3 regions of the Vibrio sp. 2130-1 genome follow, and region 2 is predicted to be linked to each of the others. Evidence: predicted binding sites of a transcription regulator. Region 2 holds the regulator's gene; each other region holds the start of a gene.
What was found. Region 2 encodes MetJ, which represses methionine synthesis genes. Its sites were predicted from a motif close to TTAGACNTNTANANGTCTAA; they were not measured.
Positions count from the first base shown of each region.

Region 1: the regulator MetJ is predicted to act here: its motif matches at 1,410-1,429, upstream of R7Q09_RS11910 (MetQ/NlpA family ABC transporter substrate-binding protein).
Region 3: the regulator MetJ is predicted to act here: its motif matches at 1,225-1,244, upstream of metN (methionine ABC transporter ATP-binding protein MetN).

Region 1 is NZ_JAWOUT010000006.1:341,128-344,409, reverse strand. Features, by position in the region: gene rpoD (RNA polymerase sigma factor RpoD) at 1-955, shown strand, start outside; tRNA gene R7Q09_RS11915 (tRNA-Ile) at 1,111-1,186, shown strand; gene R7Q09_RS11910 (MetQ/NlpA family ABC transporter substrate-binding protein) at 1,449-2,252, shown strand; gene R7Q09_RS11905 (hypothetical protein) at 2,348-2,623, opposite strand; gene R7Q09_RS11900 (DUF4382 domain-containing protein) at 2,853-3,282, shown strand, end outside.
Region 2 is NZ_JAWOUT010000021.1:46,851-50,132, reverse strand. Features, by position in the region: gene R7Q09_RS21905 (malic enzyme-like NAD(P)-binding protein) at 1-1,099, shown strand, start outside; gene metJ (met regulon transcriptional regulator MetJ) at 1,213-1,533, opposite strand; gene R7Q09_RS21895 (O-succinylhomoserine (thiol)-lyase) at 1,759-2,919, shown strand; gene R7Q09_RS21890 (bifunctional aspartate kinase/homoserine dehydrogenase II) at 2,935-3,282, shown strand, end outside.
Region 3 is NZ_JAWOUT010000010.1:160,154-163,435, reverse strand. Features, by position in the region: gene treR (trehalose operon repressor TreR) at 1-404, opposite strand, end outside; gene gmhB (D-glycero-beta-D-manno-heptose 1,7-bisphosphate 7-phosphatase) at 479-1,030, opposite strand; gene metN (methionine ABC transporter ATP-binding protein MetN) at 1,372-2,406, shown strand; gene R7Q09_RS16335 (methionine ABC transporter permease) at 2,396-3,073, shown strand; gene R7Q09_RS16330 (MetQ/NlpA family lipoprotein) at 3,106-3,282, shown strand, end outside.

The DNA.
Region 1 (3,282 bases), on a different contig from region 2:
AATGCCGAAGAAATCATTCATCGCGCTGTTCACTGGTAATGAATCAAGTGAAGCTTGGCTGGATGAAGTTCTTGCTTCAGACAAGCCATACGCTGAAAAGATCAAACGTAACGAAGAAGAAATCCGTCGTTCAATCGCTAAGCTAAAAATGATTGAAGAAGAGACTTCTCTAAACGTACAGAACATTAAAGACATCAGCCGTCGTATGTCTATCGGTGAAGCAAAAGCTCGCCGTGCGAAGAAAGAGATGGTTGAAGCGAACTTGCGTCTTGTAATTTCTATCGCGAAGAAATACACCAACCGTGGCCTACAGTTCTTGGATCTGATCCAGGAAGGTAACATCGGTCTGATGAAAGCGGTAGATAAGTTCGAATATCGTCGTGGTTACAAGTTCTCGACTTACGCAACGTGGTGGATCCGTCAGGCAATCACTCGTTCAATCGCGGACCAAGCACGTACGATTCGTATCCCGGTACACATGATCGAAACGATCAACAAGCTAAACCGTATTTCTCGTCAAATGTTGCAAGAGATGGGTCGCGAGCCACTACCGGAAGAACTGGCAGAGCGCATGCAAATGCCAGAAGACAAGATTCGTAAAGTTCTAAAAATCGCTAAAGAGCCTATCTCAATGGAGACACCAATCGGTGACGACGAAGATTCGCATCTAGGTGATTTTATCGAAGATACAACGCTAGAACTTCCGCTAGATTCTGCAACTGCAACTAGCCTTAAGGTGGCAACAAAAGACGTGCTTGCAGGTCTAACGCCACGTGAAGCGAAAGTACTTCGTATGCGCTTTGGTATCGACATGAACACTGACCATACTCTAGAAGAAGTTGGTAAGCAGTTCGACGTTACTCGTGAGCGTATCCGTCAGATCGAAGCAAAAGCACTACGTAAACTTCGTCACCCAAGCCGCTCAGAGACTCTGCGCAGCTTCCTAGACGAATAATCGCAGCGCATACAAGCTTTTAGAAATCAAAAAAGGTGACTTTAGGTCACCTTTTTTATTATCTACTGTTCTAAGTGGATAAAAACTAAGCGCAATTGCCCTAGTTGGTATCTAGACACCTTGCAACGCTTCCCCTATAATCGTTGTCCTATTAAGGCCCCTTAGCTCAGTGGTTAGAGCAGTCGACTCATAATCGATTGGTCCGCAGTTCAAGTCTGCGAGGGGCCACCATATTTCGAAAGGCGTAGCAGGTTAATACCTGCTACGCCTTTTTTGTATCTTATATCTTTGGGTACAATTTCGGTTGCGGTAACTCGTCATTAACCTCGTAATAGCTTTTCCTCTTCCCCTTTTCTTTAACTATTATCTGGCTTTCTATATGTAGCAATGAAACAAAATGTCCGCTCGTGATTTAAACCATTGACCCTCAGACAACTTCTGATAGGATGGACATACAAACGTATGGACGTCTAAAACAAAAAATGGAGCTACAATGAAAAGTATTGGTCACTTAAAGAAACTAGCTTTGATTCTCACGGCAGTAGTCGGCTTAAGCGCTTGTGGAGAAAAAGATGACTCTGTCATTAAAGTGGGCGCGACAGTTGGGCCACATGCACAAGTAGTCGAGGCGGTAGCGAAGGAGGCAGCGAAGCAAGGTTTGAATGTCGAAGTCATTGAGTTTTCTGACTACGTGACACCTAATGCCGCTCTTAGCGATGGTAGCATCGATATTAATAGCTATCAGCACCAGCCATTTTTAGACAACTTCAACAGTAGCCATAACGCCCAATTAGTATCAATTGGTCAGTCCATTCTTATGCGTATGGGGCTTTATTCCAATAAGTATCGCTCACTGCAAGAGCTTCCAAACAATGCACGTATAGCGCTTCCAAATGACCCTACCAACGGTGGTCGTGGTCTGTTGCTACTCGCCGATGCAGGTTTAATTGAGCTGAAACAGGGTGTTGGCCATAAAGCCGCCCTAACTGATATCACAAAAAACGCAAAATCATTTGAATTTGTCGAGGTAGATGCCGCTCAGCTACCAAGAACATTAGATGATGTGGACGCGGCTGCGATTACAATGAACTACGTAATGTCTTCTGGTTTAGATCCGAAGAAACAAAGTATCTATCTTGAAGCAAAAGACGCCCCATTAGCAGTCATGGTCATCGCCACTCGTGACGCAGACAAAAATAATGAAGCGTATAAAAAGTTCGTTTCTATTTATCAATCTCAAGCGATTCGTGATTATCTCGATCGCACTTTCAAAGGCACAATCGAAGCAGCTTTTTAATCAATAAAGCAGCGAATATTTTGCTCCACGAATCAGATAGAAAAGAGGCTAATGTTTTCTCATAGCCTCTTCTTTTCATTACTCACTAAATCGACTCATTGTCGACTTTCAGCCTCTAACTTCATTGCCAAATAAGCTTGGTCAGCAGAAACCAATTCAGGACGGTTAATCAACTTCCAGAGGAAGTATGGTGGGATTAAAAATACGATGAAGTAGAGAGATTCATGGAAGAAAACATCGGCTATCGTTTGCTGATGCTCCCAAAGTGCCGTCAGTGCGAAGAGCTCTAACATCACGCCTAATACGCCAAAGACGACAGAGACAACAATCGCTAAACCCAGTAGTTCTCTAATAAAGTGCTTGTATGCCATGATACTAATTCCTTCTAGCAATAAGTCATACTAACTTACGCTCATAAGAAAGAAGCCAGCTTGACTATCATCAAACTCCCCTCATCACAGTTAAGAACTTAGTTTTATAAAAAAGGACTTGTATATAGCACCATTGAAGATTGACCTTTCTATCACAATACAATGACATCATTTCTCGACTTTGAGACTAGCCTTTTACATTTATCAGCAGTGTAAACAAGAGGTCATAATGAAAAAATATACCTATCCTTTACTTGCTATCTCAGGTGGTCTTTTATTGACGGGCTGCGGTAGCGACGACTCTTCATCCGATACAGAAGCAGCCACTTTTTCTCTCAGCGTTTCCGATGCTCCTGTCGACGATGCCAACAAAATCGTTTTAGCGTTTCAAGATGTTGTCCTTGTACCATTTGACCCTGAAACTGGCGAGCAAACTGGAGAACACATTCTGTTAGATGCTAGTGACAATGGAGCACTACACCAAGTTGATCTAATGGAATATCAGGGAAGCAACGCTAAAACGATCATTCACGAACAGGACATCGCTCCTGGTGATTATGCTATGTGTGTGTACGCTAAAGACGGCAAACAATTAAACGATACAACACTGTCATACGTAGAGAAGACAGACGGCAACATCAAAGGCTTAGTTGTACCTA
Region 2 (3,282 bases):
CGCACAAAACCCGGATAACGTGTACAAGTACACTGCAAAAGGGAACATGGTTGCTGTTATTTCTAACGGTACCGCTATTCTAGGTCTAGGTAACCTAGGTCCACTTGCATCTAAGCCAGTGATGGAAGGTAAAGCGTTACTGTTTAAGCGTTTCGCAGGTCTTGACTCTATTGATATTGAAGTTAAGCACCGCACGATCGATGAATTTGTGGATACTGTTGCGAGCATTGCAGACACTTTTGGCGGTATCAACCTTGAAGATATTAAAGCACCAGACTGTTTTGAGATTGAAAAGCGTCTGATTGAGCGTTGTGATGTACCAGTATTCCACGATGATCAACATGGTACTGCTATTGTAACGGCAGCGGGTATGCTGAATGCAATCGAACTTCAAGGTAAGAAACTTGAAGATTCAACAATTGTTTGTCTTGGCGCTGGCGCTGCCGCTGTAGCGTGTATGGAGCTTCTGATCAAATGCGGTGCAATGCGCGAAAAAATCTACATGCTAGATCGCAAAGGTGTGATTCACACTCGTCGTGATGACCTTAATGAATATAAGCAGTTATTTGCGAACAATACAGATAAGCGCACACTAGAAGACGTAATTGAAGGTGCAGATCTGTTCCTAGGTGTATCTGGTCCAAACCTGTTGCCAGCGGAAGCGTTGAAGTTGATGGCTGATAAGCCAATCGTATTCGCATGTTCTAACCCGGATCCTGAAATCAAGCCGGAACTTGCTCACGCAGTTCGTGATGACTTGATCATGGGTACTGGCCGTAGTGATTATCCTAACCAAGTTAACAACGTATTGTGTTTCCCATTCATTTTCCGTGGTGCTCTTGATGTGCGTGCAAGTGAAATCAATGATGAAATGAAACTTGCAGCCGTTGAGGCGATTCGCGAGCTAGCAAAAGAGCCTGTACCTGAAGCCGTATTGAAGGCTGCCGGTGTTGATAAGCTAGAGTTTGGTGCGGACTATATTATTCCAAAACCAATGGATTCACGTTTGCTACCACGTGTTGCAAAAGCGGTTGCTCAGGCGGCGGTTAATTCAGGTGTAGCTCGTATCGAGATGCCTGAAAACTACATGGCAGAGTAATATATCTTTCAGATGTGATACACAAAAAATGGGACGCTATTGCGTCCCATTTTTTATGTCATCCATTTGGCTCGAGGCAAGAGTTATTACCTGAAACCTTTTATCAGGCTTTTTTATTCTTCGTCGAATGACTCAAATTCGATGCCCATTTCCGTCATCAGCGCTTTTACTTCTGTTGGAATATCATCAGGACGGTCTTTACGAAGGTCTTCATCTGTCGGAAGTGGCTGACCTGTGTACGCGTGCAAAAATGCCTCGCATAGCAATTCGCTATTGGTTGCATGGCGTAAGTTATTGATCTGACGGCGAGTACGCTCATCAGTTAGCACCTTTAAAACTTTTAGCGGGATAGAGACGGTAATTTTTTTTACTTGTTCGCTTTTTTTGCCGTGCTCTGCATATGGGCTAATGTATTCGCCATTCCAGTCAGCCATTGCACACCTTCATTTATGTAATCGGTTAAAAATAATTTAGGTGCTGATTTTAGCTGCATTTACCGCCATAAGCAAAGACATATAGACGTCTAGAAGTGTTGACGTCTCATTTTTTGACGAGTAAAGTGAACATAACAGCAAAGGAAGCGTGTTGATCACTTTATGTTACTCATTAGATATAGCGCATTCCTATTTAGAAGTCATTACCCGTGAAAGGATACACCCATGAGCACTCGCAAACCTGCGACCATTGCAGTACGCACTGGTATTGAATCAGACAGCCAATATCATGCTGTCGTTCCACCTATTTATCTTTCCACTAACTATGGTTTTCCTGCTTTTGGTGAAGTGCCCAAGTATGATTACACACGATCTGGTAATCCAAACCGCGGACTGTTGGAAAGTGCGCTATCTGAACTTGAGTCTGGAAAAGGAGCGGTTGTTACTAACTGCGGTACGTCGGCATTAAATTTATGGGTTTCCGCTTTTCTCGGCCCAGATGATCTCATTATTGCTCCTCACGATTGTTATGGTGGTACCTATCGTCTTTTTAATACCCGAGCTAACAAAGGCGATTTTAAGGTTCAGTTTGTCGATCAATCAGACGAACAGGCTTTAGATGCTGCATTGGCACAAAAACCAAAACTCATTTTGCTAGAAACTCCGTCAAACCCTCTGGTTCGCGTAGTGGATATTGCAGCTACTTGTGAAAAAGCGAAACAAATCGGCGCGTTAGTTGCGGTGGACAATACCTTTTTGACACCCGTGTACCAAAAACCTTTAGAGCTAGGTGCGGATTTTGTTATCCACTCCACAACAAAGTACATCAACGGTCATTCGGACGTAATTGGTGGAGTAATCATCACCAACACAGAAGCGCATGCAGAAGAGCTTGCATGGTGGGGTAATTGTATTGGTGCAACGGGCACACCTTTCGATAGTTACATGACACTGCGAGGTATTCGTACGCTTGCTGCTCGTATGAGAGTACATGAAGAGAGCTCACAGCAGGTACTAGCTTACCTACAGAAACAAGCGTTAGTTAAAACTATCTATCATCCAAGCCTGCCGGAACATCCAGGTCACGACATTGCTAAAAAGCAGCAAACGGGCTTTGGCTCTATGTTGAGTTTTGAGTTTGCTGGTTCGTTTGAGCAGTTAAAGGTGTTTGTGAAAGAGCTCCAACTGTTTTCATTAGCAGAGTCATTAGGTGGTGTAGAAAGTTTGATTTGCCACCCAGCATCCATGACGCACCGTGCAATGGGTGAGGAGGCGCTGGCGGAGGCTGGGGTCTCTCATCAACTATTGCGTTTGTCTGTCGGTTTGGAAGATGCACAAGACCTCATCACAGATTTAGAACAAGCGTTCGCTAAAGCTACCCAGTAATAGGAGACGATAACAATGACTGTACAACGTCAGCTGCATAAGTTTGGTGGCAGTAGCTTAGCAAACCCAGAATGCTACTTACGCGTTGTGGGTATTCTCAAGGAGTATTCGACAGAAAATGATCTTGTGGTCGTATCTGCTGCAGGAAAAACCACTAACCGCTTGATTGAGTTTTTGGAAGGGTTAAGTAAAGATGGCCGAATTGCGCATGAAGCGCTTCAAAGCTTGAGACAGTTCCAAACTGAGCTAATAGAAAGCTTGTTGGAGAGTGAAGCAAAAGAAGAGCTGTTAGCTTTATTACATGATGAGTTCAGTACTCTCTCGGAACTGACTGCACCACTCACTAATGCGCAAAAAGCTGCG
Region 3 (3,282 bases), on a different contig from region 2:
AATGCTCGCTCATCACATCCAGTAAAACCAAACACGATCACCCCATCGACGTTGCGACGTTTAAGCACATCCAAATGCTCATTGGTTTTATCGCGATCGAATTGGCTTTCCATGATCACCGCATCATAACCAGCGGAATACAAAGCATTGAGCATGGTACCAACGGCGCGATTTTCTGATGGTGAATCTAAACGGGAGATGATAACCCCAATAACTTTTTGGCTGCCGCCACGCATTGATTGCGCAGATTTGGACGGCACATAACCAGATTCACGAATAATTTGCTCAACCTTCTCTCGCGTTTGGGGTTTCACTTTTGGATCGTTAGTAAGCACACGGCTTACTGTCGATTTGCCCACGCCTGCCAATTTTGCGATATCAAGAATGGTGAGTTTTTTGCTCATAAGTGTTCAGACTAAAAGAAGGAATCAAACAAAAGGGAAGCAGTGGCTTCCCTTATCTCAGTCAGTAATGAAGATTACTTGTTTAAGTACGCAGGCACATCTGCAATGCTATCTAATACTACCGTTGCAATGGCTTCGCCCTGTTCCGTTACTGGCTTACCAGTGCGAACCAAAATCTTAGTGCCAACGCCTGCCGCTTCTGCTGCCATCATGTCTTCAGCTTTATCGCCGATCATCACAGATTTCTCCATGTCGATCTTCAAGAAGTCACGCGCAGAAATGAACATGCCTGGTTTTGGCTTACGGCACGCACAATCTTGCTTGTACTCGCCAATGCCATGTTCTGGATGATGTGGACAGTAATAGATACCATCGAACTCAACACCATTATCAGCAAAGTTCCAATCCATCCATTGAGTCAGAGACAAGAAACGGTCTTCACTGAATTTACCGCGTGCGATGCCCGATTGATTCGTCACTAACACTAGAAGGTAGCCTTTATCTTTTAGCGCTTTCGTCGCTTCAAATACACCATCAATGTACTCAAAATCATGTTCGTCATGAACGTAGCCGTGGTCAACGTTTATCACGCCATCACGATCGATAAAAACAGCAGGTTTTGCCAAAACGTATTTCTCTATTAACTCGGTTTAATCAGATTATTACATACCTTATAAACTTCAACACTATCTAATTCATTCTAGGCCTCGACAAAACGGTTGATTTGTTGGGCAAGAATCGGTAAATCTGAGGGTGCCCCGCCGTCTACCTCCTGCTTGTTATCTATACATCTTCGTTTCAAAACAGAACATCCATACATTTAGACGTCTAGACGTAAAAATATCTATTGACTTCATTCTGCTTAACCCATAGCATCAACTGAAAATTGAGATAAAGCTCAACATTAAGTTCTGTCAAAGGCCGTTTTTGACAGCGAAGTTCCCCGTATCTTTGGGCAGGTTGAAACATGATAGAAATAAAAAACGTCAATAAAGTGTTCTACCAAGGCAGTAAGGAAATCCTTGCCCTGAAAGACATTAACCTACACATCGACAAAGGCACCATCTTTGGTGTTATCGGTTCATCAGGTGCTGGTAAAAGTACGCTGATCCGCTGTGTCAACATGCTAGAAGCACCGACTTCTGGTTCCATCATCGTTGATGGTGTAGATCTAACCAAACTCAGTAAAAAACAACTAGTCGAAACACGCCGTAACATTGGCATGATCTTCCAGCACTTTAACCTGCTTTCGTCTCGTACTGTGTTTGATAATGTGGCATTACCCCTAGAACTGGCAGGTAAAGACAAATCGCAAATCACAACAAAAGTAACTGAGTTGCTAAAGCTTGTAGGCTTAGCCGACAAACACGAGAGCTACCCATCTAACTTAAGTGGCGGACAAAAACAGCGTGTGGCAATTGCTCGTGCATTAGCATCCGATCCTAGCGTGCTGCTTTGTGATGAGGCCACTAGTGCGCTAGACCCGGCAACAACTCAATCTATCCTTGAGTTATTGAAAGAGATCAACCGCAAACTCAACATCACGATTTTACTTATCACTCACGAAATGGAAGTCGTAAAAAGTATCTGTCACGAAGTAGCAATCATCGGTGGTGGTGAGCTGGTGGAAAAAGGCACCGTTGGCGATATTTTTGCGCACCCTAAGACAGAGCTAGCGCACCAATTCATTCGCTCAACGCTGGATCTTTCCATTCCTGAAGATTACCAAGCTCGTCTGCAAGCAGAGCGTGTTGATGGCAGCTACCCGCTGGTTCGCTTAGAGTTTACTGGCGCAACCGTCGATGCACCGTTAATGTCGCAAATTTCTCGTAAATACAATATTGATGTGAGTATTTTGAGTTCCGACCTTGATTACGCTGGTGGCGTGAAATTCGGCATGATGGTCGCAGAGCTATTTGGTAACGAAGAAGATGACAACGCAGCTCTTGAATACCTGCGTAAGCACAACGTAAAAGTAGAGGTACTTGGTTATGTCCTTTAATACGATTTCTGAATGGCTGAGCTTAAACAGCAAACTACTTTTAGGTGCAACGTGGGAAACGCTTTACATGGTTGCGGTTGCCGGATTAGTCGGCTTTGCTGTGGGTATTCCATTAGGCGTAATCCTCCATATTACTAAGAAAGGCGGCCTACTTGAAAACACCAAACTAAATAGCGGCTTAGGCGCTATCGTTAACATTGGTCGTTCTGTGCCATTCCTCGTACTGATGGTTGCGATTATTCCAGTGACAAAAATGCTAGTTGGAACCTTTATCGGTACAACCGCAGCAATCGTCCCACTGACTATTGGCGCCATTCCTTTTGTCGCTCGTCTTATTGAAGGTGCTTTATTAGAAGTACCGACAGGCTTGGTGGAAGCAGCGCAGTCAATGGGGGCGACACCAACACAGATCATCACAAAAGTTCTACTACCTGAAGCAATGCCGACTATTGTTAACTCAGTAACGATTACCTTGGTCACTCTCGTTAGCTACTCAGCTATGGCGGGTACGGTAGGCGGCGGCGGCCTAGGTGACGTAGCCATTCGTTACGGTTTCCACCGCTACGATGTAACTATCATGGCCGTGACTGTCGTGATGTTGATTGTTCTAGTACAGATTATTCAGTCTATCGGTGACGCAGTGGTGCGCCGTGTAGACCACAGATAAGTATCAAAAATACAAATTATAAGGAGATAAAGATGAAATTTAGCCTTAAAGGTCTTTTGACTGTAGCAACGGCTGCCTCTGCTCTTGCTCTAGCGGGTTGCGGCGACAAAGAAGTAGACGTAAACAAAGTAAAAGTTGGCGTTATTGCTGGTGCTGAAGCACAAGTAGCCGAAGTTGCCGCTAAAGTAGCAAAAGAGAAATACAACCTA